3 regions of the Rossellomorea sp. LJF3 genome follow, and region 3 is predicted to be linked to each of the others. Evidence: riboswitches for the same ligand, from Rfam matches in the RefSeq annotation. Region 3 holds a riboswitch; each other region holds the start of a gene.
What was found. Region 3 has a riboswitch for lysine ahead of V8G47_RS07270 (Na+/H+ antiporter NhaC family protein). Riboswitches for the same ligand answer to the same signal wherever they lie in the genome.
Positions count from the first base shown of each region.

Region 1 (9,925 bases), on a different contig from region 3:
ATTGATAAAAACTTCTCGGAATATGATACGAGTAAGCGATTACTCGCAAAAGCATTTGCTACATATAAAACGTTATCCCCGAAAGTAGAAGGGGAAAACCCTGAATTGGATCAAAAGATCAGGACTGAATTCGATCAAGCGCTGGAATCCCTCGGGAACCCGGGATTGTTCGGAGTCGGAACAAAGGAATCCGATCAGGATGTGTTTAAAGAAAGTAAAACGATCATCGTGGATTCGCTGCAAAAAGAATTCGACATTAAGAGCCTTGAAGTCGGACATTTTTCTGAAAGTGCCACTGAGGAATCAAGCGGGAAACAGGAATGGACGGATATTTCCAACCTGAAGAACTGGTTACCCATCATCATTATCGTAGGGGTTCTGGCAGCAGCGATTGTATATGCCGTCAGAAAACGTAAATAAGGTCACTATAGAAATAGTCTATATGCAAGTAAGGGGGAACTATTGTGGAATTACAAGCTTTACTGATCACCTTTCGTGAAGTCCTGGAAGCGTTACTGATCATCGGGATCATCACTACCTATCTGAAGAAAACAAATCATGGCCGGTTTACAAAGTTTGTCTGGCTTGGTGCCGGATTAGCGATCATCGCCAGTGTCGGCGTAGCGATGCTCTTTCAGGTCGTCTTTACGGGATTTGCCGCCATGGGAAGCGAGATGTATCTGAAGATCGGCATCATGCTGGTCTCCTCCATCCTTCTTACCCAGATGGTCTTCTGGATGGCGAAGCACAGCCGTGACCTTAAAGGGAATATGGAAGGGAAAATGAAGCATTTCATTTCGACAGGTAATATTGTCGGAATGGTGATCCACTCGTTCCTCGTTGTTCTCAGAGAAGGTGTGGAGACCGTATTCTTCTTCGCCGCCATTACAGGCGGGGATATCGGAGCGGCCATGCAGGGCTGGGGAGCGATTACGGGAGTCGTCATCGGTTGTGTCGTAGCTTACTTCTTCTTTAAAGGCACAATGAGAATTTCATTGAAGAGCTTCTTTAAAGTGACCGGGGCATTCATTATCCTCATATCTGCAGGACTTCTTGTACAGGCGATTTCCATGATGCAGGATATAGGATTGATCGGCAGTGTGATTCCACACCTTTACGATCTGACCTGGTTACTGCCTGAACATCCGATCGATTATGCCCATTTCCTTCGTGATACGGGAACAGCCCCGTTGTTATCCGGTGATGTAGGCATTTTCCTTAAAGCGTTGTTCGGATATTCGTCCATGCCGTCCATCGAAGAAGTAATTTCGTATATCGGCTATTTCGTAGCGATCTACTTCCTGACTGCACCGAAGCGGGAGTCGGTGAAAGCAAAGGAAGAGGTCAAAGGCGGAGTGAAGGATTTGAGTCCACAAGCTAAATAATTATGTCAGTACCAAACCTCATTGCCCTTAAAGATTGAACACCCTTTTCGAAAGGTGTACACTCTTTAAAGGAATGTATGTTTGGTACTTTTTTTAATGATTGAGAGTCTAACTAAGTATGAGGGTGAAGTCGTTGAGAATGAAGAGTGGGAAGTATATGAGTTGGCCGAATGTGGCAGGGGCATTTGCTGTGACGGCTGTTTTTGTTCTTCAGGTGATGTGGATCCCATCCTACGCGGCCACATGGGATATGGTGGATTTTGCACTGGGAGTCCTTCATTTCGATATGTACCAGATGCAGCCCCACTTTCCCGGTTACCCTTATTTCATCCTGGGAGGGAAAGTCCTTCATCTGATGGTGGGGGATCCCGTCCAAGCCCTGACCCTTTTTAATATCATTCTGTATGGAAGTGCCATCATCCCTCTCTTTCTGTTAATGAAACGAATCGTGCGTCCGACTTTTGCAGGAATGGCGACAGCCATCGTTTATACGAGCAGCTTTACGATCCTGATGGTGAATCAGCCGATGTCCGAGGGAGCAGCAGTCGGGATGATGTGGTGGTATATATGGAGTTTGGTTTTGGCCTATGAGAAACATCATAAAGGATTCCTCATTCTTCCACTGCTTCTATTCAGCCTGCTTCTTGGAATCAGGTTATCTTATCTGGTCCTTGGGATCGGGATCCTGATGCTCCTGTACAGAAAGTGGAAGAGTGGCGTGGTCACACTTCTGGATACCTTCGTTTACCTACTCATTGCAATCCTGTTCCAGCTCCTCTGGGTATCGGGGATCAGCATGTCGGAAGGGGGATATGAAAGCTTTCTCCGACTGGCCCTCTCCTTCACGAACGGACATTTTCAAGAATGGGGGGGAACGATCGGTGCCTCAGATCTCAGCCTCTTGAACAGAGTAGTGAAGCTGATCTTTGTGAACACGATATGGGTAGGGGGTGTCGCTGAGTTCCTCCCCCTTCTCATTCTATTGGTTGTCGGTTTGGCTGCAGCAAGGAAGGAATCACACGGGAATCGTTATATGACAAGCCTGATGCTGTTGCTTTTGGGCAGTTATTTCCTTTGGGCTCTTTTTGCCCAGAATGTGATGAAGCCCCGTCATGCTTTACCTTTGATCGGCATTGCCTTTTTCCTTGGAGCGGGAAGGTTACTTTCACAACGACTGACATGGGCAGGTTCCATTCTTGCCCTCTCATTCCTTCTGCTTCAGGTTTACCATACAAGTGCGTTATTATATAAACATGCATCGGATATTCCGGCTGTTTATCAAATGGCCGATTATTTAGAGAGCGCAGGGCAAGGAGAGCCTCTCGTCGTATATACCTGGGAAGAGTCCAGGGTACTCGAGTATCTTGACGTCCCTTTTATTCATAAGAAAGTACAAACGTATGAAGTGTTTACCACTGACGCACGATATTACCCTGAACGGGATATTTATCTGACGGATAAAGTAGTCGAAGGGTTTAAAAAGCAGGGGATCCAAATGGATGAGTTCCTTAAAGTCGAGAAGCATTTCCATTCCAGTGAGCTCATCGACCCGATCTATCATGACTTGACGTTATATAAATGGGAGAAACAGAGGGAGGAGGAAGAAGGATGAATCAGAATATCACCAATAAATTAGCGCTGCTTCCCGACCAACCGGGCTGTTATTTAATGAAGGACAGGCAGGGGACGATCATCTATGTGGGAAAGGCCAAAGTATTGAAGAACCGGGTGCGTTCATATTTCACAGGCTCCCATGATGCGAAAACACAGCGGCTGGTAGGGGAGATCGAGGACTTCGAGTACATCATGACGTCATCTGACCTGGAAGCCCTTGTCCTCGAAATGAATTTGATCAAAAAGTATGACCCAAAATACAATGTCATGCTAAAGGACGATAAAAGCTATCCGTTCATCAAGTTAACGAATGAACGGCACCCGAGACTCATAACCACAAGAAAAGTCCAGCGGGGAAAGGGAAAGTATTTCGGTCCTTATCCAAATGTCGGAGCGGCAAATGAAACGAAAAAACTTCTCGACCGCTTGTATCCTCTACGGAAGTGCTCGACGCTTCCTGACCGAGCCTGCCTTTACTATCATATGGGCCAATGTCTCGCTCCCTGTATTAAAGAAGTGAGCAAAGACACGTACCGTGATATGACAGATGAAATAGCCAGATTCCTCAATGGCGGATACAAGGAAATCAAGAACCAGCTGACGGTGAAAATGAATGAAGCATCAGAAAATCTGGAGTTTGAAAGAGCGAAGGAATTCCGCGATCAGATTCTCCATATCGAGGCGACCATGGAAAAACAGAAGATGACGATGACCGATTTCACCGACCGTGATGTGTTCGGATACTCCGTTGATAAAGGCTGGATGTGTGTTCAGGTATTCTTCGTCCGGCAAGGGAAGCTCATTGAGCGGGATGTGTCTTTATTCCCCCTTTATAATGAACCCGAAGATGAGTTCCTGACGTTCCTGGGTCAGTTCTACTCCAAATCCAACCACTTTAAGCCGAAGGAGATCTTTTTGCCTGAAGAGATCGATATCGAACTCGCGGAAAAACTTCTCGAGGTAAAAATGACCCAGCCAAAACGGGGTAAAAAGAAAGAGCTTGTGAAGCTTGCCGAGAAAAATGCCCAGCAGGCACTTGGAGAAAAATTCGCACTGATCGAGAGAGATGAAGAGCGGACGATCAAAGCCATTGAAAGGCTTGGGGAACATATGGGGATTTATACACCTTTCCGAATCGAAGCCTTTGATAACTCCAATATCCAAGGAAGTGATCCCGTATCGGCGATGATTGTGTTCTTAGACGGGAAACCTGCCAAGAAAGAATACCGTAAATACAAGATCAAAACCGTCAAGGGCCCCGATGATTATGATTCCATGAGGGAGGTTGTCCGGAGAAGGTATACGAGAGTGCTGAAAGACGGACTTCCTTTACCGGACCTCATCATCATCGATGGGGGAAAAGGTCAGATCGAAGCGGCAAGGGACGTGATCGAGAATGAATTGGGTCTCGACATCCCGATCGGAGGCCTTGCGAAAGACGATAAGCATCAGACATCGGAACTGCTGTACGGCAATCCGCTGCAAATCGTCCCCCTTGAAAAACGCAGCCAGGAATTCTATCTCCTCCAGCGCATCCAGGATGAAGTCCACCGGTTCGCCATCACCTTCCACCGTCAGCTAAGAGGCAAAAGCGCATTCCAATCCACCCTCGACGACATCGACGGCATCGGTCCGAAAAGGAAGAAGCAGCTTCTAAAACATTTCGGATCCATGAAGAAGATGAAAGAAGCAACCGTGGAGGAGTTTATTGAAATAGGTATACCGGAAGCCGTAGCCAGGGAATTGGCAGAGAAATTGAAATAGGAACTGCTATAAATAATATTTTTCAACATCTTTATTCCTTTTATTAAAGTGTTTGGTTTATTTATTGCTTCTGCAGTACCTAATGAAAAAGCAGAGTTGATTGGAGCGCAAGGTGCTCGACTCCTGCGGGAAACGCGTGGAAGTTGAGACCCCACAGGGCTTTAGCCCGAGGAGGCTCAACCCACGCCCCGCGGAAAGCGAGCACCTGGAGCGCAAATCAACCACAGTATGCTTATTCGAAAAAGCTAACTAAAACACAATGAAATGGAATATTGACTCAATTAGCCATTGAATCAATATTTCCCCTATGCTATAATAAACAAAAATTTATAACATTATCACTTTTTAAGTGGTGATAGAGGTGCGAACTTCAAGAGTACAGGCAAAGAGGGGTATGAGCCCCGCCGACATGCCTGGAAAGGGGAGAATCGCCGAAGTGGTTATAGTCTCATACTATATCCGCTGGTCCTGCGTTTAAGAAATGCAGGATTGTCAAGATGATTCAATCTTGGAGAGCTATCTCACAATGCCGATGAACCTATTTGTATGTTCTGCTGTATGTTCATAAAGCAATGAGATATTATTCTCATTGCTTTTTTTATTATCAGCGCAGGATTTCGTGACAAAGATCCTGTCCTATGGACGTGTAGGATGATTGTGATTGTACTCTTCATCATCAAAAGGAGCGGAGACGCTCAGAAAGAGGGAGAAGTCGTGAGTATTATTGTTCAAAAATTCGGCGGGACTTCAGTAGGGTCTGTGGAAAGAATTCAAAATGTTGCGTCAAGGATCATTGAAGAAAAAGAAAGAGGGAATGATGTGGTCGTCGTCGTATCTGCCATGGGGAAAACGACGGATACACTCGTTGGTCTTGCAAGGGAAATCACGTCTCAACCGAGCAAAAGAGAAATGGATATGCTGCTCTCAACCGGGGAACAGGTGACCATTTCACTCCTGACCATGGCCCTTATCCAATCGGGGCATGATGCCATTTCATTCACTGGCTGGCAGGCCGGCATCGAAACGGAATCAGTCCATAGCAATGCAAGGATAACCAATATTCATACCGATAAAATGGCGGCTCACCTTCAGGAAGGAAGAGTGGTCATCGTAGCGGGATTCCAGGGCATGACAGAAACGGGGGAAATCACAACACTCGGACGGGGCGGGTCGGATACGACGGCCGTTGCGATCGCGGCTGCCCTGAAGGCGGAGCGCTGTGACATCTATACGGACGTAGACGGGGTATACACGACAGATCCCCGCTATATAGAAGGAGCAAGGAAGTTACCGTCGATTTCCTATGATGAAATGCTCGAACTTGCAAATCTCGGGGCCGGGGTCCTCCATCCAAGGGCGGTGGAGTTTGCCAAGAATTATCAAATCCCGTTGGAAGTCAGATCCAGCATCGAAAGAGTGGAAGGAACGTATATTGAGGAGGAAGCAAGCATGGAACAGAACTTGATTGTAAGAGGAGTAGCATTTGAGAATGAGATTACCAGGGTCACCGTTTTCGGACTGGGAAATGCATTGACAGGACTATCATCCGTGTTCACTACGTTGGCGGAAAATCATTTGAACGTAGACATCATCATCCAGACCCAGACGGATCAGAATACGACCAATCTATCTTTCTCCATCAAGGAGCACGATCTCGATGAAACCCTTGCTGTTCTTGAACGAAATAAGGAACAGTTGAATTTCACACACGTCGAGCATGAAAGTGGGCTTGCGAAAGTCTCCATTGTCGGTTCTGGAATGATTTCAAACCCGGGTGTGGCAGCGGAAATGTTTGAAGTACTGGCTCAAAACGACATCGTGGTGAAAATGGTCAGCACTTCTGAAATTAAAGTGTCCACAGTAGTGGATGGAGAGAATATGCAAAAGGCAGCAGGTGTCTTACATACGGCCTTTCATCTGGATGCCGTGAAACTGGAAGAAATCACGCTGTAAGATCAACATGTAAAAGGGTTGCCTGGAATATTCCAGGCAACCCTTTATTGGGAGTATGATTACTCGATACGGTCTTTGTCGTCCCATCTTACCATTACTTTGACCGATTGGCTCCGTTTATGTAATTCGTCAGCAGCTTCTGCCACACATTTTCTTTGAAGCTGAATCTGTTCGGCAATAAAGCCCGTTTCCAGTTTGAAGTTCACATCCGTTTTCAGTGACAGACGCCGTTCGATCACAGGTCCGTTCAATTCAAATGTCATTTCATTTCTTTTTTGTTCCAGAAGTGTAAGGGTACCCCATCCAGCTTCATCGAAAAAGGAAGATATTTCTTCCGTTGACTGAAGGGGGAATTTCCTCGAGAGCTGCTTTCCTCCCCAGTATAGGATATCGGGTGTGTGTTTTCCCAGTATGTCTGGAATCAAGATGTCGCGTAACATTTCATATCCGAAGATTGGAACGGACGGCTGATGTACTTCTTCTTTTTTCTGTTCCAAGTAAATCCCCTCTTTCTATAAAACTATTATATACATGAAAGAGGTAATTATCATCCCATACCTTGAAAAAATGACCTTGGGATATTTTGGTGCTATAATATTTATTGTTCATTTATTAGAATTTTCGAACATTTAATTGGGCAAAACCTCATGTTTTCCGTTGTTGATATATTGAAAATATTTTTGCGGTATTGTCGAATTTATGTATACGTTTTCTTGACGCTTCCACTCCTTGGGAGTAAAATGAACATGTCACATTATTGTTACAATATAAAATATGTATCGTTGTCTAATCATCAATGAAAGGCATTAGAAAACGAATTCATATTTTATCATTAAGGGGGGTAAATCATGGCTGGAAATCGAGAATTTAATTATCGCAGGCTTCATTCATTGCTAGGTGTTATTCCAGTTGGATTATTTTTAACACAACATTTAGTCGTGAACCATTTTGCCACTGGTGGGGAAGAGTCATTTAACCAGGCGGCGCATTTTATGGAAAGTCTTCCTTTCCGTTATTTCCTTGAAATCTTTATCATCTTCCTTCCATTGTATTTCCATGCAATTTACGGAATTTACATTGCATTCACTTCAAAGAATAATGCAAGCAGATTTGGTTATTTCCGTAACTGGATGTTTTTACTTCAACGTGTATCTGGAGTGATCACATTTATTTTCGTAACATGGCATATTTGGGAAACAAGGGTCGCTGCAGCGTTCGGAGCTGAAGTGAACTTTCAGATGATGGAAAACATTTTATCCAATCCGTTGATGTTAGGATTTTACGTGCTTGGTGTTCTTTCAACGATTTTCCACTTTGCAAATGGATTATGGTCATTCTGCGTTAGCTGGGGACTTACGGTTACACCTCGTTCTCAATTAATTGCTACATATGTTACGATCGGGATTTTTGTCGCGTTATCGGTTGTCGGTATGCGTGCAATCTTTGCCTTCGTATAAGCAGAAAAATATACGAGTCTGATAGATAAGCAAGTGCTCTCGAAGTATGGTAGGAAAAGGAGTGAGTCACGATGAGTAAAGGTAAAATCATCGTTGTCGGTGGCGGTTTAGCCGGCCTGATGGCCACAATTAAAGCAGCAGAAAAAGGAACGCAAGTCGATTTATTCTCACTGGTACCCGTTAAGCGTTCTCACTCTGTATGTGCACAGGGTGGAATTAACGGAGCCGTCAATACAAAGGGAGAAGGGGATTCTCCTTGGGAACATTTTGATGATACGGTTTATGGTGGGGATTTCTTAGCGAATCAACCGCCTGTTAAAGCAATGACGGAAGCAGCACCAGGGATCATTCACTTACTCGATCGTATGGGTGTTATGTTTAACCGTACACCTGAAGGATTACTGGATTTCCGTCGCTTCGGTGGGACGCAGCATCACAGAACCGCTTTCGCTGGTGCTACCACTGGTCAGCAGCTGTTATATGCTTTGGACGAGCAGGTTCGGCGTCATGAAGTGGCTGGATTAGTCAGCAAATTCGAAGGCTGGGAATTCCTTGGAGTCGTCATTGATGACGAAGGAGTCGCAAGAGGGATCGTTGCCCAGAACCTTCAAACGATGGAAATCAAATCATTTGCAGCAGATGCCGTGATCATGGCGTCAGGTGGACCGGGGATCATCTTCGGTAAGTCTACGAACTCTGTCATCAATACAGGTTCTGCCGCATCGATCGTTTATCAGCAAGGTGCGTATTATGCAAATGGTGAGTTCATCCAGATCCACCCGACAGCCATTCCTGGTGACGATAAGCTTCGTCTCATGAGTGAATCGGCACGTGGTGAAGGTGGACGTGTCTGGACATACAAAGACGGTAAGCCGTGGTACTTCCTTGAAGAGAAGTATCCTGCATACGGTAATCTTGTACCTCGTGATATCGCAACACGTGAAATCTTTGATGTGTGCGTAAACCAAAAACTTGGTATCAATGGAGAGAACATGGTTTACCTCGATCTGTCTCATAAAGATTCAAAAGAGCTTGATATCAAGCTTGGCGGAATCATAGAAATCTATGAGAAGTTCATGGGTGATGACCCGCGTAAAGTACCAATGAAAATCTTCCCTGCCGTTCACTATTCAATGGGTGGACTATGGGTCGATTATGATCAAATGACAAATATTCCTGGATTATTCGCAGCTGGTGAATGTGATTATTCCCAGCATGGTGGTAACCGCTTAGGGGCTAACTCATTGCTATCCGCTATCTATGGCGGTATGGTGGCAGGTCCTAATGCGATTAAGTATATTGAAGGACTTGAGAAAACAGTAGAATCTGTTCCATCTTCACTATTCGACCGCTATGTGAAACAGGAAGAAGAAAAATGGAACAACATCATGTCCATGAATGGCACTGAGAACGCTTATGTCATCCATAAAGAGCTTGGGGAATGGATGACGGATAACGTAACGGTTGTACGTCATAATGACAAGCTTCAACAAACGGATGAAAAGATCCGGGAATTGATGGAACGTTACCAAAATATCAATATCAATGACACGGCTAAATGGAGCAACCAAGGGGCGACATTCACCCGTCAATTGTGGAACATGCTGCAACTTGCCCGCGTCATCACAATCGGTGCATTAAATCGTAACGAGAGCCGTGGAGCCCATTACAAACCTGACTTCCCGGATCGTAATGATGAGGAGTTCCTGAAAACAACGATGGCAAAATACAATGCCGCAACAAATACTCCTG
Region 1 is NZ_JBANLY010000006.1:103,865-113,789, reverse strand. Features, by position in the region: gene V8G47_RS08410 (hypothetical protein) at 1-420, shown strand, start outside; gene V8G47_RS08405 (FTR1 family iron permease) at 465-1,385, shown strand; gene V8G47_RS08400 (hypothetical protein) at 1,519-2,997, shown strand; gene uvrC (excinuclease ABC subunit UvrC) at 2,994-4,763, shown strand; lysine riboswitch at 5,112-5,290, shown strand; gene V8G47_RS08390 (aspartate kinase) at 5,478-6,716, shown strand; gene V8G47_RS08385 (YslB family protein) at 6,776-7,213, opposite strand; gene V8G47_RS08380 (succinate dehydrogenase cytochrome b558 subunit) at 7,565-8,173, shown strand; gene sdhA (succinate dehydrogenase flavoprotein subunit) at 8,245-9,925, shown strand, end outside.
Region 1: it holds a riboswitch for lysine, as region 3 does, so the genes downstream of both, V8G47_RS08390 (aspartate kinase) here and V8G47_RS07270 (Na+/H+ antiporter NhaC family protein) in region 3, are expected to answer to the same signal.

Region 2 (9,925 bases), on a different contig from region 3:
TTCGAATGAAGCATGGAGGTCCGTCCCTCTAATTTTTGTCTGATAATAGTGGACCATCAAAAAACACCCGGCCCACATTTGGGTCGGGTGTTTTTTTTCATAGGGGGAGTGGATGGCCATTCCCGCTTATGGATTCAAAGTCAGTGTCGCGACACATTCCACATGCACCGTATGAGGGAATAGGTCAACCGGTTGAACCGCATCAAGAGTGTATCCGAAGGGTTCAAGTTCCTTGATATCCGTCGCGAAGGTATCCGGATTACATGAAACGTACACGATGCGCTCCGGTTTCGCGCGACCGATTCGTCTCATCACTTTCCCGCCGGCACCGGAACGCGGCGGATCAAGCATCAACAGCTGTGGATGACCGAAAGTTTCGAGCATCTGGTCGATTCCTTTCCGTGCATCCTTTGCGAGGAATGTCGTATTTGAGATCCCGTTATCATCTGCATTCCGTTTCGCCGATTCAATGGAGCTTTCCACGATCTCGATACCAGCAAGCTCCCCTACTTTACTTGCAAAAGGAAGGGAGAACGTTCCTACTCCACAGAAAAGATCGATCATCTTCTTCGTTTTCTTCGGCTGACTCATCTCGATTGCCAGGTCCACAAGCTTCTGTGCCTGAATCGGATTCGTTTGGAAGAACGTATCGAACCATAAGCGGAAACGGTAACCGTCCATTTCGTCATAAATGAAATCACGTCCCGATAGCAGGTGGATCTCCTCTGCCTGGGTACGATCTGCCCATGCCGTGTTCTCCAGCCACAATAAGCTTTTTACATGAGGGAATTTATCACCGACGCGCTTCACTAAGTCTTCAACGGCTGTTTGATGGTCGTGGGGTGCTTCCGTTGCGAACAGGGCAAGCATCAATTCACCTGTCGCAAATGATTGGCGGACCATCAAGTGGCGCAATAACCCTTCATGCTTGTCCTTGTCATATCCTTCTAAGGCATGATCCTTCACCCAATCAGCGATTTCCATTGTCGCTTCCACCATTTCTTCACTTGCAATCAGGCAGGTTTCAAGGGAAATGATCTTTCGGAAATTCCCTTGCTCATGCAAACCGAGAGCTCCCTCCGGTGAGAAGGTAAACTCCATCTTATTGCGGTAACGCCAAGGGTTGTCCATTCCCATCGTGTCACGGACAAGTGCGGGATCAAACCCCTGTCCATTCAGGGCTTCTTTCACGTGATCGGTCTTGTGCTTCAACTGACCTTCGTAGTCCCAATGCTGCCACACACAACCTCCGCACCGTTCAAAATGCGGGCAGGGGGGCTCGGTGCGCTCTGGGTTCGCCTCCAGGATTTCATCCGCCATCGCCTTCCGTCTCCGGCGGTCCGGCTGATCGACCGTCACCTTCACCTTTTCCCCGATCAGGGTCTGAGGGATTGTGAGTCGCAGTTTCTTCGGATTCCCCAGCTCATTCTCACGCCAGATCACAGCCTGTCCCGACCCTTTTTGATCTAACTCTTCTATAGTGGCAACCATCGTTTCTGGTTTGATATTCGACAATTTTTACGTCCTCCTTCAAATTGCTCTCTAACTCTATACTTTATTAAAAATGGAGGCGGAATGCAACAGGGATATAGGGGGCAAACAGCACAAAGAAGGAGCCTTGCATGCAAGGCTCCTCTTTGTTAGGAACAGACTAATAGGCTCTGTAACGTCCGAATTCTCCGGTGACATAGGCCCTTCTTCCGTTGTAGACGACTTCCCAATAGCCTGAGCTGCTGTTTTTCCCTCTGACGGATCCCGTGACGGGAATGGTCCGTCCTTTCCTGATGGTACCGAGGTCTTTGGATGTCAAACGATCTGGGCGATCTTGAATGATGGCAGCATTGGCGACTCCTATTATGGTGATTTCTCCAATGGCAATCGGCCCTCCTGATGCAGGCGGAGGTGAGGCTGAGCCCCCCTGCTGTCCACTTCCTTCAACCTTTACATATTTCGGTGATGCGGTCACATAATAAACATGCCCCCTTGAATTCATGACTTCATACATATCGGCACCTTCCACCTTCAGCTTCCGGACAATCGTCGGAAATCCATACCCGTACTTCAATATTCCTGCACGGTAGGTATCATCGAAGGTCGGACGGCTGTAGAAGTCAAGACCTTCTGCACCTTTGTAAATACTCTCAACGCGTTTGCCGACAAAATTTCCGCTGCTTGTCCCACCGGAAACGGGAGGTGACCCGACGTTCCCGCCGTTACCTGCAGCCACATAAGACACCCCGAAGAAATCACACACTCCCAGTGCCTGCTCCCTTGCCGTCTCACGCTGAAAATCCTCGTTGATCATGAGCAACGCTTCCCTCTCATTATCCATGAAGCCATTCTCGACAAGTACCGCGGGGCCATTGAACTCCCTCGTCATATGAAGATTCTGCTCAATGATCCCCCGGTATACCTGCTTCGTCCCCTGCTTCAAGTACTTCGCAATATTCTCAGCAAGTTTTCTATCCTTTGCATCATTGAAATATACATGAAGCGAATGCCCTTCAGCATCCTTCCCCGGGCCATCAAACTTCCCATCAAAGGCATTATAGTGGTTGGAAACCAATGCATCCGCCCCCATGGAATTCGCGGCATCGGTTCTCGCCTGAAGCGGGGTATCTGCATCGGTCGGAGCCGTTAACAGCGTCCGGAATCCACATCTCTCCAATTCCAATTTCAAAAACAAGGTCACTTTCTCATTGAACTCGTTTTCCCGGATCTGCCTTCCGATTGACGGAATATATGGCGTCCGTTTACCTGCTGTCCCAAGACCGTGACCATCATCCAATGCTATTAAATAATCACTAGCTTTTACCATATTTTGTATCCTCCTTTACTAGTAAAATATTCATAGCTTGTACAAATGGTCACGGCGAGGGGAAAAGAATAGAATCATTTCATAGAGGCATGTTTATCATTTTCATGGTAAAACATAAAAAAGGTGCCTGCCCCCACTAACGGGGACAGGCACCTTTACATTTATCATTTCGCCTGCAAACGGCTGATCCGCTCATCCAGATCCGGGTGAGTCGAGAACATTGCAGATTTACGTCGTCCATTGATTTTCAATGTAGAAATCGCAGTGTCGTCTTCCCCCTTCATCCGGCTTGAGTAAGCCTTCAGCATCTGCAGAGCATGGACCATTTTATCCTTACCGGCAAGATCCGCTCCGCCTCTATCTGCGTGATACTCACGATGGCGTGAATACGCGAAGACAACGAGACTTCCCAAGATCGAGAAGACGATCTGGAATACGATCACAGCAATGAAATGCACAATTGGTGCCATTTCTTCCCTTGCAAATCGGGACGCAATCCATGCGGCGATCCGTGCGAGGAAGACAACGAATGTATTGACCACACCTTGCAGCAGGGTCATCGTCACCATATCCCCGTTCGCAACGTGGGCCACTTCATGGGCAATGACGCCTTCAACCGCATCATCATCCATTTCACGAAGCAATCCAGTCGAAACGGCAACAAGTGAGCGTTTCTTAGAAGGTCCTGTTGCGAATGCATTCACTTCGGGAGAATGGTAGATTCCCACTTCCGGCATATGCATGAGTCCTGCCGCTTTTGATAGACGGTGGACTTTCTCGACAACGGCACGTTCCTCAGTTGATAAAGCCCCATCCGGATTCAATACCTGTACACCCATCATCCTCTTTGCCATCCAGCGTGACATCGCTAAAGAGATGAACGATCCGGAAAAACCGATGATCGCACTGAATACGAGCAGTGCCCCTAAATCTAATCCGCCTGAAGCCGTGATGTAATTCCCCGCTCCTGTGACGGAAAAAATGATGCTAATCGTCAGTAGTACTAAAACGTTCGTTAACAGGAAATAAAATATTCGTTTCCCCATCTTTTCTCACTCCTATTTCAAGTTCAAATGAACCTGTATCTGCTTATATTATAAATCCTTCATGGTCAAAATACAAGCAAAAGGTGAAATTGACGAGACTTCACCTAACCAGTAGTATAGAAGAAGATATTTGCAAAAGAGACGGGGTAATCACGATGGAAACGTTTAAACTGACACGCAATAATATGGCCGACCTGCTGCTCTCTCTGAACGGCACTGCTAGCAGGAATCCACATGAGGTCATCGGGGAAATCTGGTCGGATCCCGTTCAAGGAAACGAGCGTCCACCCATCATCAAAAAAATCCTTAAATCACCCAAAGGCGAAATCGGCTTTTCCCTCAATGAGATCGTCTCCCTGGGAAACCTGATCGAATTCACCAATTTCCCTCAAAGCACTGTCCAGAACTGGGTGAAACGGGATGTAAGAGGGTTGATCGGATCCCCCCAACTCGGTAAAAAATACACCACCGAACAGGCCGCCATGTTATTCATCGTCGAAGACCTGAAAGCGACACTTGATTTTGAATCGATTCGTAAGATCCTGACTCTTGTGTTCAATAATATCGAAGACCGAACCGATGACATCGTCAATCCCACGGATCTTTATCTTGCCTATGCATCAATCTTCGATAGGATCCACCACCAGTCCCTCCCGTCCATCAAAACGGCGGATGGTTCAGTGAACGAGCATATCGATGGATTCATCAAGGAAGAGTGCCGCGCTATGCTGGCAACCTTTGACGGAATTGCAGAGGAAAACCTCACCAAAGTCCTTAATGTCATGATTGTATCCGTATTGACGGTCCAGGCCGGATTTTATCAGGATGTAACGAAGAGATATGTCATGGATGCCTTATCTTAATCCAATAGGGACGGACCTTCATTTTTGCAAATGAAGGTCCGTCCCTATTGGGTTTCGCTTTAAAATCAGAGGTCCGTCCCTCTTTACTCCCTCTCACTTCGCTTCTTTCACAAGTTGGAACATTTCTTTTAGGCATGGGGTTTCAGTTTCTTCAGCCGACCCTTCTTCTATTGAGGATTCCATAAGGGTTTCCACCACTTGTGTCGCCCCGATCAGCATCAGCTTTGCCGACAGGATCGTCAAAGTAAAGAAAATGACAGGGATGAAAGAAATCCACGGATAGGTCGTCCACAGGAATTGCCACCAGCCTCCGAGAAGACCCGACCATTCATGAGAAAGGGAGGCAAGAAACTGATTGTCAAAAAGGTCTATCTCAAGTGACGATCCCCCTATATAAATGTTCAAAACCCCAAGATGCGCAATCAGCAGCATGATGATCATAAATTCCCTGATCGACACGAGAAGAATCTGCGGAAGAATAAAAGGACGAATATGATTCCTGATATAATGGCGCTTCGTTGCCCCCAGCACTTTCGCACTATCAATAAACTCGTGACTCATGATCCGGTCATATTCATTCGTAAATAGCAGGGTCAGGCTCGGAAGCGAAATCACGATAAGAATGATCAGGTAAAAAATCGTTTTATCCGTAAAATCATACGGGAAACCATCAGGATTATATAACGGACCATCAAGCAGCATCCAATTCAATAATAAAAACGATAATAAGGTCGGCGGAAAATAGTTGGCAGCATCCACCATGTGATCGATGATTCTCCTGAACGGTTTCAAATAAAAATGAAGCACCAACCCCATTAACATAGAAGGCAGTACCCTGCATAGCGTGATCAAGAGCGCTGCCCCTATTGTATATTTCGCCCCAACGATGATAAGAAGGAAGATATTCCGGTTGAAATTGTCGGTTCCAAGAGGTGGTGCCTCCACCGGTGAATAGGGAGGGCTGAGAAGGGACCCTTCATCATTTTTCAAAAGGTCAAGCTTTGGCACCTCATCCCCCCACCCCACATAGTAAACAAGACTTGCGGCAAACATACCGAACAGAAAAATAAACCCCATTATAAATGGTGGATTCTTCATCAATTTTTTCAGCATCATATCGCCACCTTCTGTCCGGTTTTCCGATCAACGATGGTTCTGATGAGGATGAGCAGGAGGAAAACAGGCAAATAGAACATAATCAGACTGAAACTGATCACATCCATTTGAGAGAATGACAGAATGAAGTGTGTGATGCCATAAATATTAAATAATTTTTCAAACACGATTAAAGAAGATAAGAGAAACAGAATGATCGATTTGGAATGATTCAATAAACTGAACGCAATATTCCGCAGGACATGGATGAAGAAAATCGAGTGCTTGGACATCCCCCTGCTTCTGATCAGATCAACATACGTCTTCCCGTATTCATCATTCACCAATAGATAGATGATCCTGAACAACATGATCGTCGGCAAGATGGACAGGGTCACAATTGGGACGAGATACACCTTTTCCTGGGAGCCGACGATCGGAAACAGCAGCACCCCCGTCTCTTTCAAGATGAAAATCACACCGTATTGAATGACGATCAAGATGAAGATATCGGGTGTGGACTCGAGCAGGTTGGTCGCCCTAAGGATGAACTTTGACCAGCTGGAAGGCAGCAAATGTGTAAGGTACGCAAGGAATATGCCCATGAGGACGGATAAAAGAAAGGCAGACAAAAAGATCGAAACAGAATAGAAATACGGCTCCCAGAAGGCCGGGAACATAGGATACGAGTTGTTCGATTCATTCGTGATGGTCATCGACTCAGAATGGACGAGGGAGGTTGAAATCTCCACAATATTGAGTATATATTGTTTCAGACTGAGATCCACGCCTTCGTTGAACAAGCCGATGAGACCTGTAAGAAGAATGATCCCGAACAGAACCAAGACAAATTTCAACACCATAGAACCGATCGAATTAAGATTCATAGATTGATCCTCCGAATTCATTGGATAAAGTTACCTTTACGTTATCATAACAACCCAGAAATTACCATAAAAAAAAGGATGGAACCCTTTGGACTCCACCCTTCTTTTCCCTATCGATCCTTCCGCACAAGATCCGCATACGTCTCCCGCTCGATCACGACCCGGGATTCCCCGTTATCCACAAACACAACTGCCGGTCTCGGTATCCGGTTATAGTTACTCGCCATTGAATACCCGTAGGCCCCCGTACTGAACACAGCCAGGATATCCCCGTAATTCGTCGGCGGCAGCATCAGGTCCCAGATGAGCATGTCGCCAGACTCGCAGCACTTCCCCGCGATGCTCACAAGCTCCGTACATTCCTCATTCGGACGGTTGGCCAGTACCGCGTGATACTTCGCCTGATACAGCGCCGGGCGTATATTATCCGTCATCCCTCCGTCAATCGCCACATAAGTGCGCACATCCGGGATGATTTTCTTTGAGCCCACTTTATACAACGTCTTACCTGCTTCCGCCACCATGCTTCGACCCGGCTCCACCCAGACTTCCGGGAGTGGGTATTCATTTTTGGCAAAATAGGTTTTCACACTATCCGTTATCCCCTTGACATAGGTCGGAATCGGCAGAGGCTGGTCTTCTTCCGTATACCGGACACCAAATCCGCCACCGATATTCAGAACCGGCATCGTGACGTCCAAATCGATCCGGATCCGCTGCATGAAATCAGACAATATCCGGATCGCCTGATCAAAGCCTTCCTGTTCAAAAATCTGAGATCCGATATGGGAATGGAGGCCGAGCAATGAGAAGTACGGCTTCCTGATCGCAAGCCCAATCGCCGTTGCCGCCTGACCGTTTGAAATGCTGAATCCGAACTTCGAATCTTCCTGGCCCGTCGTGATGTATTCATGAGTATGGGCTTCCACGCCCGGTGTGACCCTGATAAGGATCTGCACCTCCTGCTCCCGCTCTTTTGCCAGGTCATGAAGCAGTTCAAGTTCAAGGAAACTATCGACGACAAAGCAGCCGATTTCAGCTTCAAGAGCCATTCTAAGCTCCTCTTCGGATTTGTTGTTCCCGTGAAAATGGATGCGTGCTGCCGGGAAACCAGCTTCAAGTGCCGTATACAATTCCCCGCCTGAGACCACATCCAGGGAGAGGTTTTCTTGCTCCGCCAGACGCACCATTTCTTTACAAAGAAATGCCTTACTCGCATAGGCAACCTGATATTTCAGACCACTTTCATGGAATGCATCCCGGAACGATTTCGCATTCCCGCGGATCATCCCTTCATCATAAACCATCAGGGGCGTGCCGTATCTTTCGACAAGCTCTCCCGTACCGATCCCCCCGATCATTAAATCCCCTTGAACATTCACATCAACTGTACTCATTTTCCCTAACTCCTTTAGACTCTCTAAAAAAACACAAAAAAACCGTATGAAGCAGATGCTCATACGGTTTTTCATCAAAGTTTACGGAAACATGATGAAGACTATGTATTAACATCTCTTCAATAGTGCTCCACAACCTTTTGCATTGTGACAGTCCAGCATTTCTTCAATGCTGGCCCAACAAAAAATAGAATTGGCTATTTTCTGCTTCGGCGATCTGCCTTTCCCAACTTATCCCGGAATCCATTATTCTCAAAGAAGGTACTCATCATTCTCGCGCCTCTATTATCAGAGAGTGACTGTATATTTTTTATTGGCATAACTATATCATTCTCTTGAAATGGTTGTCAATTGGTTTCTGGATATAGCGTGATTTCGGAGCTCGTATTACCATTTATTTCAAAAATACGCATAAACTATGGGGAATGACGCAATTAATTTAATAACGACGCAATTACTTCCATTATGACGCAATCACCCTCGAAAACGACGCAATCAAGGACGATTTTCCCACAATGATGTGAATGTGATAGTCTGAAGCCCTTAAAAACCACCAATCAAGGATTAAAAAACTATTATTAACTTCCTTAGTGAGGATTTTTCCTCTAAAATGAATTTAAAATAAACGATAGTGTATGTATCAGAAAGGAGTGCTTCCCATCAAAGAACTGACTCTCGGTATCATTTCATCCATGTTCTTTGCCGTCACCTTCATCCTGAACCGGTCCATGGAGCTTGCCGGCGGAAGCTGGATGTGGAGTTCGTCCCTGCGTTTTTTGTTCATGCTCCCTTTCCTTTTCCTTATTGTAGGTTTACGGAAGAATATAAATCAAGTGTGGATTGAAATGAAGAAGAAGCCATACGAGTGGCTGACGTGGAGCTTTGTCGGGTTTGTCCTCTTTTATGGTCCATTGACGTATGCGGCAGCATATGGACCTGGCTGGCTTGTTGCGGGCACGTGGCAATTCACGATTGTGGCAGGGATCCTGCTCGCTCCCTTGTTTTTCACATCAGGGCCTGTAAGGCGGAGGCACGCCATTCAAAAAAGGGCTCTCGGCATTTCCTCGATCATTTTAATCGGAGTGCTGTTCATCCAACAGGAAAATGCCAGTGGGCTGTCTCTTTCAGAAATGATCGCAGGAGTCTTACCGGTGATCATCGCAGCATTCGCTTACCCCCTTGGGAACCGTAAAATGATGGAGGTATGCGGTGGGAAGCTTGATACGTTCCAACGGGTACTCGGCATGACGATCGCAAGCACCCCCTTCTGGTTGATCCTTGGAAGCTATGCATTTTTAAAAGTAGGCGTTCCCTCCACTGGTCAAGTGACACAATCCTTTATCGTGGCCGTTTGCTCAGGTGTGATTGCGACTTCCCTCTTTTTCCTTGCGACGAATATGGCAAGGCATCATCCCGGGAAGCTCGCGGCAGTGGAAGCGACCCAGTCGACCCAGATCCTGTTCGTCATCATGGGTGAAGCGGCCATCCTTTCCGTTCCCATTCCATCAGGGTTTGCTCTCCTCGGCATCCTCCTGATCATCGCCGGCATGATCATCCATACCGTCAACGTGAAAAGAATGAATGCCGGATTGGTGAAACCGGTAAAATCCGCAAGCTAAAAAGGAGGAGCACCCCACTCTTGGGCTGCTCCTCCTTTTTCTTATTTAAATACCTGCCTTCTCATCCACTGGGTCGCAGCCCATTTGTCCCCGATGACAACCGGTGCACCGCCATGGAGCGTCAAGTCATTCAACTCTTGATTATCATAGAAATATTCGAAGTAAACCGCCATTCCCTTTTGAGGGGAAACTGAGAGATT
Region 2 is NZ_JBANLY010000004.1:225,835-235,759, reverse strand. Features, by position in the region: gene rlmD (23S rRNA (uracil(1939)-C(5))-methyltransferase RlmD) at 127-1,491, opposite strand; gene V8G47_RS06625 (N-acetylmuramoyl-L-alanine amidase family protein) at 1,652-2,818, opposite strand; gene htpX (protease HtpX) at 2,983-3,864, opposite strand; gene V8G47_RS06615 (DUF1836 domain-containing protein) at 4,020-4,727, shown strand; gene V8G47_RS06610 (ABC transporter permease subunit) at 4,821-5,840, opposite strand; gene V8G47_RS06605 (ABC transporter permease subunit) at 5,840-6,709, opposite strand; gene lysA (diaminopimelate decarboxylase) at 6,820-8,106, opposite strand; lysine riboswitch at 8,222-8,399, opposite strand; gene V8G47_RS06595 (DMT family transporter) at 8,766-9,725, shown strand; gene V8G47_RS06590 (2OG-Fe(II) oxygenase) at 9,767-9,925, opposite strand, start outside.
Region 2: it holds a riboswitch for lysine, as region 3 does, so the genes downstream of both, lysA (diaminopimelate decarboxylase) here and V8G47_RS07270 (Na+/H+ antiporter NhaC family protein) in region 3, are expected to answer to the same signal.

Region 3 (9,925 bases):
CGGTTGATTGGTTTCACACGTCCCCACTGCCTGAAGTGCTTAGTGATGCACTAATGGAATGGTGTGGAGCGGATTGTGGCTTCCTTAATGCCGGTCTCCTCATAGATGGACTTGACGAAGGAATGGTGACAAAGCAGGACTTTCACCGCATTCTTCCCCACCCGATCAACCCCTGCATGATCCGGATGAAGGGAGCCGAGCTGAAGGAAATCATTAAGCAGACCCTTAATGAGGACTGGCCGCATCTTGATGTGAAGGGACTTGGTTTCAGGGGGAAAGTGATGGGGAGGTTCGTGTATTCGAATATCCACTTTAAAGACCATGATATCTTCATCGGAAACACTCCGATCGACCCCGGTAAGATATACAAGCTGGCCCTTCCGGATATGTTTACATTCGGCCACTTCTTTCCGGACCTTCAGAGGCTTGAGAAGAAGTACTTTATGCCGGAATTTTTACGGGATGTCCTCGAATGGAAATTGAAACAGTAAATGTCTCACCGTTTCGTCACTCATGACATACATATGAGTGAAGGGAGCGATGAAACATGATGAATGTATCTCCGATTACCATTGGGGGACATACCTTTACAGCCATTTCTGTTGCACTTCCGAAAACCAATCTCCTCGTCGTGACGAGTGAAAAAGGATATATCATGTGTGGGGCACTTGATGTTGCGCTGCTGAATGAAAAATTAAAGGACAGGGGGATCATCGCGGGAAGAGCGGTTGGTGTGAAAACCATCGATCAGCTCCTCGATGCGCCACTGGAGTCCGTCACCTATGAAGCAGCGAATCTCGGCATCCACACGGGAATGGCCGGAAGGGACGCGCTGTTGAAAATGATATAGAACCTGAAAATGACCAGTGCTCTCCTGAGCGGCTGGTCTTTATTTTATTCCTGATTTCCTCTATATTCTTTCATGAATATTTAACCAAATACACCTTGCAAGATCATTTTTATCCTTTATAATGGAGATACTAGGAAATTTTGTCGAAAAATGAAAGAATTACATAGGAGAATTCTATGAGGCTTATATCAACACGGGCTTTGAAACCCGGCATGGTTCTAGCTACAACGGTATATAATATGAGAGGTCAAGCGTTGATTCATGATAATGTTCCCATTACAGAACGCATGATTTACAGATTGCAGGAGCTTAGTATTCAGTATGTTTATATTGAAGACTCTCTTTCCAGTGGAATTCATGTGAAGGGGACCGTTTCGAGTAAAGTGAGACAAGAGGCGGTCCAGAATATCGAGATGGCCTTCAATCAATTAAGCACATCCAACGAGAAGCCAAGCCTCCTCGTGATTGAAGATAGTGCCACTCAATTGAAGCAGGTGATTGATGTCGTCCTGTCCGAAGTAAAGGCGAATCATGATCTTTTGACGATTTTGACAGATGTGTTTACATACGACTCCTATATTTTTCATCACTCATTTAATGTTACGTTATATACACTTTCCATCGGTCTTGAACTTAAGCTTTCACAGAAGCAGCTGGAGCAGCTTGGGGTTGGGGCGATCCTCCACGATATCGGTAAGATGCTTGTGCCCGAAGAGATCCTGCTGAAGCCCGGGAAGCTTACAGAAGATGAATTCTCGGAAATCAAGAAACACTCTGAACATGGCTTTGAGATCTTGAGACAGCTGCATTCAGTGTCCCTGATCATCGCACACTGTGCCTATCAGCATCATGAGAGGCTCGATGGGTCCGGTTATCCGCGGGGGATCAGGGGTGAGGATATCCATCCGTTCGCAAAGATCATCGCTGTGGCCGATGTATTTGACGCCATGACGTCAAACAGGGTGTACAGAAAAGCGATGCTTCCCCATCAGGCTTTAGAGGTATTATACGCAGGATCGGGATCCCTGTTCGATTCACAAGTGATCGAAGCCTTCCGGTCATCGGTCGCGATGTATCCGAATGGCATGATCGTGGAACTGAATGATGGTAGGAAAGGGATTGTGACCGATCAAAATAGAGGAGTCACAGACCGTCCTGTCATACGGATCATCGAAGAAGATGGGCAGGAGTCAGACTCTCCTTATCTACTCGATTTAAGCAAGGAATTAGACAAGGTCATCACAGGCTTTGATCCGGATTATGAACCGCAATCTCTTAAGATTAAATAAATTTTTGCGCTAAACCCCTCTTACAATGCATACAAATAGCTTGTAAGGGGGGATTTTTTGTGTCTAAGTTCAAAACCTACAAACCCCGAAGAGGAGGTCCGCTGCCTTTTCGTCATGTCATGATCATTACGTTTCTGTTCTTTATGATTTCAACTGGATTCGGATTGTGGATCATTAACAAAGGGTTGAAGCCGACTCTCCTTGCGTATGCCGAGACACAGACGAGCAGGATCGGTACCCTGGTGATTAACAAAGCCATCAATAAGAAGATTGCCGATGTTCTGGATATTTCGGATATAACCGAAGAAGTGAAGAATTCAGAAGGAGATATCGTTTCATTTAAATATAATACACAGACGATCAACAGGGTCCAGGCAGAAATTACGAATCTTGTGCAGCAGAACCTTCAGGAAGCAGAAGCCGGGAATATAGAAAACCTGGAGTTTCTCACTGAGGTGGAAATTGATGAAGGGAAGTCGAAAACATCGAAGGGCATCACCTATTCCGTTCCATTGGGGCAGGCAACGAACAACGTACTGCTCGGAAACCTGGGGCCGAAAATCCCGATCCGCTTTCATTCCATAGGTGACGTGCGTTCCGATGTGAAAACGACGGTGGAGCAGTTCGGGATCAATAATGCAGTTGTGAAGGTATTTGTGGAGCTTGAAGTGAATGTGCAGATCATCATCCCGTTTGCAACCAAAACCGAAACGATCAAGCAGGATATCCTGGTTGCCATGGGTACCGTGCATCTGGATGTACCGCAATTTTACAACAATGGTGGAGGGGAATCGAGTCCTTCCATTGAAATTCCCACAAATTAGTCAGGAAAAGAAGTTGTCAAAAGAATGATAGTTTGTTATATTAATAAAGAAAATTTTATAACACACCACATCATCAGTCCGATGGGGTAGAGGCGCAGGGTTCAAGAGTAATCTGTTCGAGGATGACAACGGAGAAAACAGATGAAAGGGAATCTTTGCCGAAGTAAATATGCTTGTCAATGGGATATTTGCTGGGGTTGTCTTGAAGAAGGATAACACTGTCATTATAGGGAAATCTCTATAATGGGGAGCTACAGATCGTGATGGAGCACTTACGTTACTAACAAAGGTAATGATAGTTTCTCTATCGTTGCCTTTTTTTATTATCCTCTATCATGCTACGATGGTTCCCCCCTATCAAATAGGAGGAGGACACTATGGAAAACACGATTTACTCATTATTACCACCCTTTTTAGCCATTCTTATGGTTATCCTTACGAGACGGGTTCTACTTTCACTGGGAGTAGGGATCGTCGCATCTGCCTTTTTGTTGGCAGACTTCTCAATTACCAAAACATTCAGCTTTATGTGGGACGCCTTTAAAGGTATCTTTGTCGCAGACGGAGGACTTAACACCTGGAATGTCTACATTGTTTTCTTCTTACTCATTCTTGGTATCATCACGGCATTTGTGAACATTTCCGGCGGGAGCCGCGCATTCGGTGAATGGGCGATGAAACGTGTGAAGACAAGACAGGGCGCACAGCTTCTTGCTGCGGTACTGGGTATCATCATTTTCATTGACGACTATTTTAATGCCCTTGCTGTCGGACAGGTTTCAAGACCCATTACCGATCGTCACAGAGTCTCACGTGCTAAATTAGCCTATATCATTGATTCAACATCGGCTCCGATCTGTGTCGTTTCCCCGATTTCAAGCTGGGGAGCATACATCATCGGGATCATCGGCTCCATTCTTGCAACACACAATATCACGGAGTACACGGCATTTTCAGCATTCATTCAAATGATTCCAATGAACCTTTATGTATGGGCGGCAGTACTGCTTGTCGTCATGGTTGCCTATAAAGGACTCGACTTCGGAAAAATGAAAGAGCATGAAGTAAGGGCCCTTGAAACGGGAGATCTTTATGATCCAGGCAAAGAGATTCCCGGTGAATTGAAAAATGATCTTCCAGTGAGCTCAAAAGGCTCGGTAGGCGATCTTGTCTGGCCGATCGTAGCCCTAGTAATTGGGACTGTTTCCATGATGCTGTGGACTGGGTATCAAGCGGTGGGATCATTTGACCTGCTGCCGATTTTTGAAAATACGGATGTAACCAAATCCTTATTGTATGGTGGATTATTCGGACTTCTTATTTCCCTGATTTTCTTCCTTCGTCAAGTCAGCTTGAAAGGAATTGAAGCGAGTGCGATCGGGACAGCCGTAGTGGAAGGTATCAAGTCGATGCTGCCGGCTGTTTACATCCTTATCTTTGCATGGACGATCGTGACACTCATCGATCAGCTGCAGACGGGTACGTATCTTGCAGGCCTTGTTGAGCAATCGAATCTTCCGATGCAGGCACTTCCTGTCATCTTATTCCTGGTTGCCGGCATCATGGCATTCTCAACGGGGACGTCATGGGGATCGTTTGGTATTTTACTGCCGATCGCAGGTGAAATTGCTGCAGCTTCAGACGTGAGCATCTTACTTCCTGCCATGGCAGCGGTATTGGCCGGATCTGTATTGGGTGACCACTGTTCACCTATTTCCGATACAACGATCCTTTCTTCCACAGGAGCGGGAAGCAACCATATCGATCACGTGCTGACACAGCTTCCGTACGCGATCCTCGGTGCGGTCGTTGCAGCCATCGGTTACCTTGTTTTGGGATTCACCGGCAGCACCATCCTTGGTCTCGCTGTTGTCATCATTTTGATTCTGGCCTTTGCCTTTTTATTCGGTGAAAAAGCAAAGCCGGCATCTGCAGAGTAATTCATAATAAAAACCAGGAGCCATCAGGGCTTCTGGTTTTTTTATGGAATCCCACCGATCTGCCCTCCTGATCCTATCGTCTCCCATTCTCCAAAATCCGACAAAATTCTTATAGTGAAATAGTACTGTAGAAATTTGGTGAATTTCTCATAAAATCACTAAAATAAAGCTTTGACAATTGTCCCGGAACTAGCTATACTGACTTTAGATTATAAATAATCTGAAAATATAAAAATTTCAAATACCTCGTGGGGGTAGTTGGAAAGAACTAGGGGGGGACAGCATGGAGAAACGTGCACAGTTTGGGACAAGGGCAGGATTTATTCTGGCCGCTGTCGGTTCAGCAATCGGACTAGGGAACATTTGGCGTTTTCCGGCAGTAGCGTATGAAAACGGCGGGGGAGCATTCTTTATTCCTTATTTATTCGCTCTTCTAACAGCAGGTATTCCATTATTAGTACTTGAATTTACAATTGGTCATAAGTACCGTGGTTCAGCACCGTTATCTTATTTCCGTCTTAATAAGAAAACAGAATGGCTTGGATGGTGGCAGGTAATCATTGCATTCGTCATCTCCACCTATTATGCCGTCATTATCGCATGGGCGATGTCGTACAGTGTTTTTTCTTTCAATTTAGGCTGGGGGAAGGATACAGAGACATTCCTGTTCAATGATTATTTAAAACTTTCTGTGGACGCGGGTCAGACGGGCAGTGTGGTTCCCGGGGTATTCATCCCGCTTGTGATCGTATGGGCCGTTACACTTGGCATCCTCTTCAAAGGTGTAAAGAAAGGAATCGAAGTAGCGAATAAAATCTTTATTCCAGCACTTGTTATCTTATTCTTAATTATTGTTGTTCGCGCTTTAACGTTACCTGGTGCAATGGATGGTCTGGATGCATTCTTCAAACCGGACTTCAGTAAAATTGCCGATCCCGGCGTGTGGGTGGCGGCATATGGACAGATCTTCTTCAGCTTATCCATTGCCTTTGCCATCATGATTACCTACTCAAGTTATTTGCCGAAGAAATCGGATATTACGAACAACGCGTTCATCACAGGGTTCAGTAACTCCGGATTCGAACTATTGGCAGGTATCGGGGTATTTGCCGCACTTGGTTTCATGGCACAATCACAAGGTGTGTCAGTGCAGGATGTTGTAAGTGGCGGTGTTGGACTGGCGTTTGTTGTCTTCCCGCAGATCATCAACGAATTCCCGGCATTCAACGAAGTCTTTGGTTTCTTATTCTTCGCTTCACTTGTACTGGCCGGTCTGTCTTCATTGATTTCCATTTCGGAAACGTATGTGGCAGCCGTTTCTGAGAAATTCGGAATTTCCCGTAACAAAGCGGTACTATTCGGTGGCGGACTTTCAGCTGTCGTTTCCATCCTCTTTGCTACTCAGGGTGGTCTGTTATTCCTTGATGTGGCGGATTACTTCATCAACCAATTCGGAGTGGCGTTTGTCGGATTAGTGGAAGTGGTCGTGATCGCCTGGTTCCTTCGCAAGCTGGGGGCATTCCAATCCCATGCGAATGGAATTTCGGATATCCAGCTTGGTGCATGGTGGAAAGTATGTTTAGGCGTCATCACACCAATCGTACTTGGTTGGATGATGTTCGGATTATTCAAGATGAATTTACTAAAAGAATTTGAAACGGAAACTGGCAACTATGGAGGTTATTCTGATTCTTTCATTCTGTACAGTGGATGGTTTGTAGCTGCATTTGCCATCATTGTAGGAGTGGCTTTCGGATTTAAACACTGGCATGCCAAGACAGAAGCCGATGGCTATAAGGAGGTAAGCTAACATGACTGGTAGCGCGATTACTATGATGGTTGTAGGAATGGTCATCATTTGGGGTGGATTAGCAGCTAGTATCATGAACGCTGTTTCCAAATCGAAGAAACAGGTATAAAGAAAGAAGCAGACAGTGGAATCCCCATTGTCTGCTTTTTTAATGTTTCTTGCTTTTGATCCTGTCCAGGCGTTCCCACATTCTTAAATGAGAGTATGGATCAAAGGACCATTCAGTCAGGCCATTGTCCTTATACATTCCATAATGCAAATGCGGTGGGAATTTCCCTGACGTTCCCGGAGGTCCATATCCTGAGCTTCCGACACCGCCGATCACCATCCCCGGTTCAACGACTTGTCCGACTTGAAGATCTTTGGCAAAACCACTCAAATGGGCAAAATAATGGTACGTGTTATTAATGTCACGTATTCCGATACGCCAGCCTCCATACCGATTCCAGCCCTTCATCTCGATGATGCCATATGAAGTCGCCCTGACTGGAACACCGTAGTCAGCGAAGAGGTCCGTCCCTTCATGGATCCGTCTTCCACCCCATCCGCGGGCATCTCCCCAGGTGTTCCGGTAACTATAGTTAAATCTCAGGGGAAGCGGAAAGGCTTTCTGATTGAGATGGATCGTTCCGTACTGTTTATATATTTTGGCATTTCCCATGATGATGCTGACGGTTTTATCCCGCTTGTAATAATCCCAGAGGGCAAGCTTGAAGTTGTCGTGATCAATACCGTAACGAAGGATAAAGTCGGTTAATGCGGCAAGTTTATCTTCATCACTTTTCAGGCTGGCTTTCCCGTCATGATCCCCGTCCCGGCCGATTCCATTGAAAAGAGCGATCGTTTCAGGGTTGTCATCATCGGCGTGGGGGTTCAAAGGTCCGACCCACTTTTCAGGCTCCATATAAATCGAGATGAAAGAGGATGGCTTTTCCCTGTCTTTCCGGGCGAACCTTAGACTGCGTTCGTACTGATCAATGGCAGCCAGGTAGTACCAGGGAATCTGAGTCATAGCCTCGCTCTTCTGGAACAGTTCCATTCTTTTTGTGTGTATCTGCTCATCTGTCAGCTTTTCTGCTGCGAAGCTCTGACAGGGGCTTATCGTGAAGAAGAATGCAATGCAGAATACCAATCGTTTGTACAAAATCATCCCTCCATTTTTAGGGGCCTATCTGTAGTTTGTATCGTTATCAGGGATTCATAATCATCAATAAATGGTAATAGGGCATCACATGCTTGTTTTCACTTTTTTAGTATGATAAAGTGACAAAAGAAGTATATTGATGATGGCTTTTTTTACATAGGATGAACGAGACAACGTTTCACTCTTTGCCTAAGTCAGAATTATTTAGGATTGGAGATGAGGGGTATGAGTAAGAAAGATGAACACATTCGTAAACCGGATTGGCTTAAGATTAAGCTGAATACGAACGATAATTATATGGGTCTTAAAAAAATGATGCGGGAAAACAATCTTCATACAGTATGTGAAGAGGCCCGTTGTCCTAATATTCATGAGTGCTGGGGAACGCGACGTACGGCTACTTTCATGATCCTGGGTGACATTTGTACACGTGCCTGCCGTTTCTGTGCCGTTAAAACAGGACTTCCGACCGAGTTGGATTTGAAAGAGCCTGAACGAGTAGCGGATTCCGTACAACTTATGAACTTGAAGCACGTCGTCATTACTGCGGTTGCACGTGATGACCTGAAAGACGGCGGTTCACAGGTCTTTGCTGAAACTGTCCGTGCTATCCGTCGTAAGAGTCCGTTTACATCCATCGAAGTGCTGCCTTCTGATATGGGTGGTGTATTTGATAATATCAAGACATTGATGGATGCTAAGCCGGACATCATGAACTACAATGTTGAAACCGTTCGCCGTCTGACTCCAAGAGTTCGTGCCCGTGCGACTTACGATCGTACATTGGAATTCCTCCGCCGTGCGAAAGAATTGAATCCAAATATTCCTACGAAATCGAGCATCATGGTCGGTCTCGGGGAAACGAAGGAAGAAATTCTCGAAACAATGGATGACCTTCGCGCCAATCATGTTGATATCGTGACATTAGGTCAATATCTGCAACCATCGAAAAAGCATTTGAAGGTTCAAAAATATTACCATCCTGATGAATTTGCCGAACTTCGTGAAGCGGCAATGGAAAAAGGGTTCAGCCACTGTGAAGCAGGCCCACTTGTTCGTTCTTCTTACCATGCCGATGAGCAGGTGAACGCAGCAGCGAAAGCCAGACAAGCTAAAGGTGAGCAGGAAGTACAGAACGCATAATTTAGAGAAACACAAAAGGACTGACCTGAAGGAGAAGCTCTCTGACAGTCAGTCCTTTTTGTAGCAGATGGAGATTATACCATCAATCAGTTAGGTCATTACGTTTCTGACGGTCCATATTGATCTTATGGGTATCGTCGTCACGCATTTCGTATTGATCAGACGTCATTTCACCATTCGAATTTTCACCTGAGCTAACGTTTCTTCCTTGTGGGGAATCTTTAAGCATCAAGTTGATGGTATCGTCTATGGCTGTATTCGCGTTTTTGCTGTCACTATCCATTTTGGCCAGGTTTTCAACATTACGCATTAACGCTTTGTCATCGGTCACATAGACGTGGTACCAGCGCGGAATGACGGACATGGCTGTTTTCTTCACCTGATCGGCGACTTCGAAGCGTCCTTCTTTATCTTTTTTGTCGGTCACATAAGAGACCAGAACCTCTTCATCAGTCACCAGGGTAGAGCAATCCTTCACGTCAGGAAGTGCGACACTCATTTTGCTGATGCTGTCGGCTACCTGCTCTCGATTGATACTGTACATATCCTTCGTGGAAATGTTTTGACCACCGGTAGGGCTCTTCTGCTGTCGGACATAACCGAACTCTTCCCCGCGGTGTGCCCCTTTTTTGGTCCAGCCATTTTCGTTATACAGGTCTTCCCTGTCACTTACGTTAATGGTATTCCCGTTGTCGTGGAACATTTCCTCATTGGCCGTGTCGATGCCATTACATGCGGTCCCGATTAGTGTAATGCCGAGGACCGTTGTACCTAAAAGTAATTTATTCAACTTAAACACCCCCTATTTAGTAGGGTGACCATCTCTTATGGTAATTTTTCATAGTAATTAATGGACAATCCGTTATAATTTAAAGTAAGGAAACGAAAGTGGGTGGACAGAGGTGATTTGTGTGCAGAACACGTG
Region 3 is NZ_JBANLY010000005.1:86,842-96,766, reverse strand. Features, by position in the region: gene V8G47_RS07290 (bifunctional metallophosphatase/5'-nucleotidase) at 1-491, shown strand, start outside; gene V8G47_RS07285 (YunC family protein) at 548-850, shown strand; gene V8G47_RS07280 (HD-GYP domain-containing protein) at 1,027-2,139, shown strand; gene yunB (sporulation protein YunB) at 2,199-2,963, shown strand; lysine riboswitch at 3,043-3,225, shown strand; gene V8G47_RS07270 (Na+/H+ antiporter NhaC family protein) at 3,341-4,903, shown strand; gene V8G47_RS07265 (sodium-dependent transporter) at 5,187-6,713, shown strand; gene V8G47_RS07260 (methionine/alanine import family NSS transporter small subunit) at 6,715-6,822, shown strand; gene V8G47_RS07255 (M23 family metallopeptidase) at 6,862-7,863, opposite strand; gene lipA (lipoyl synthase) at 8,083-9,000, shown strand; gene V8G47_RS07245 (YhcN/YlaJ family sporulation lipoprotein) at 9,083-9,799, opposite strand; gene V8G47_RS07240 (YutD family protein) at 9,903-9,925, shown strand, end outside.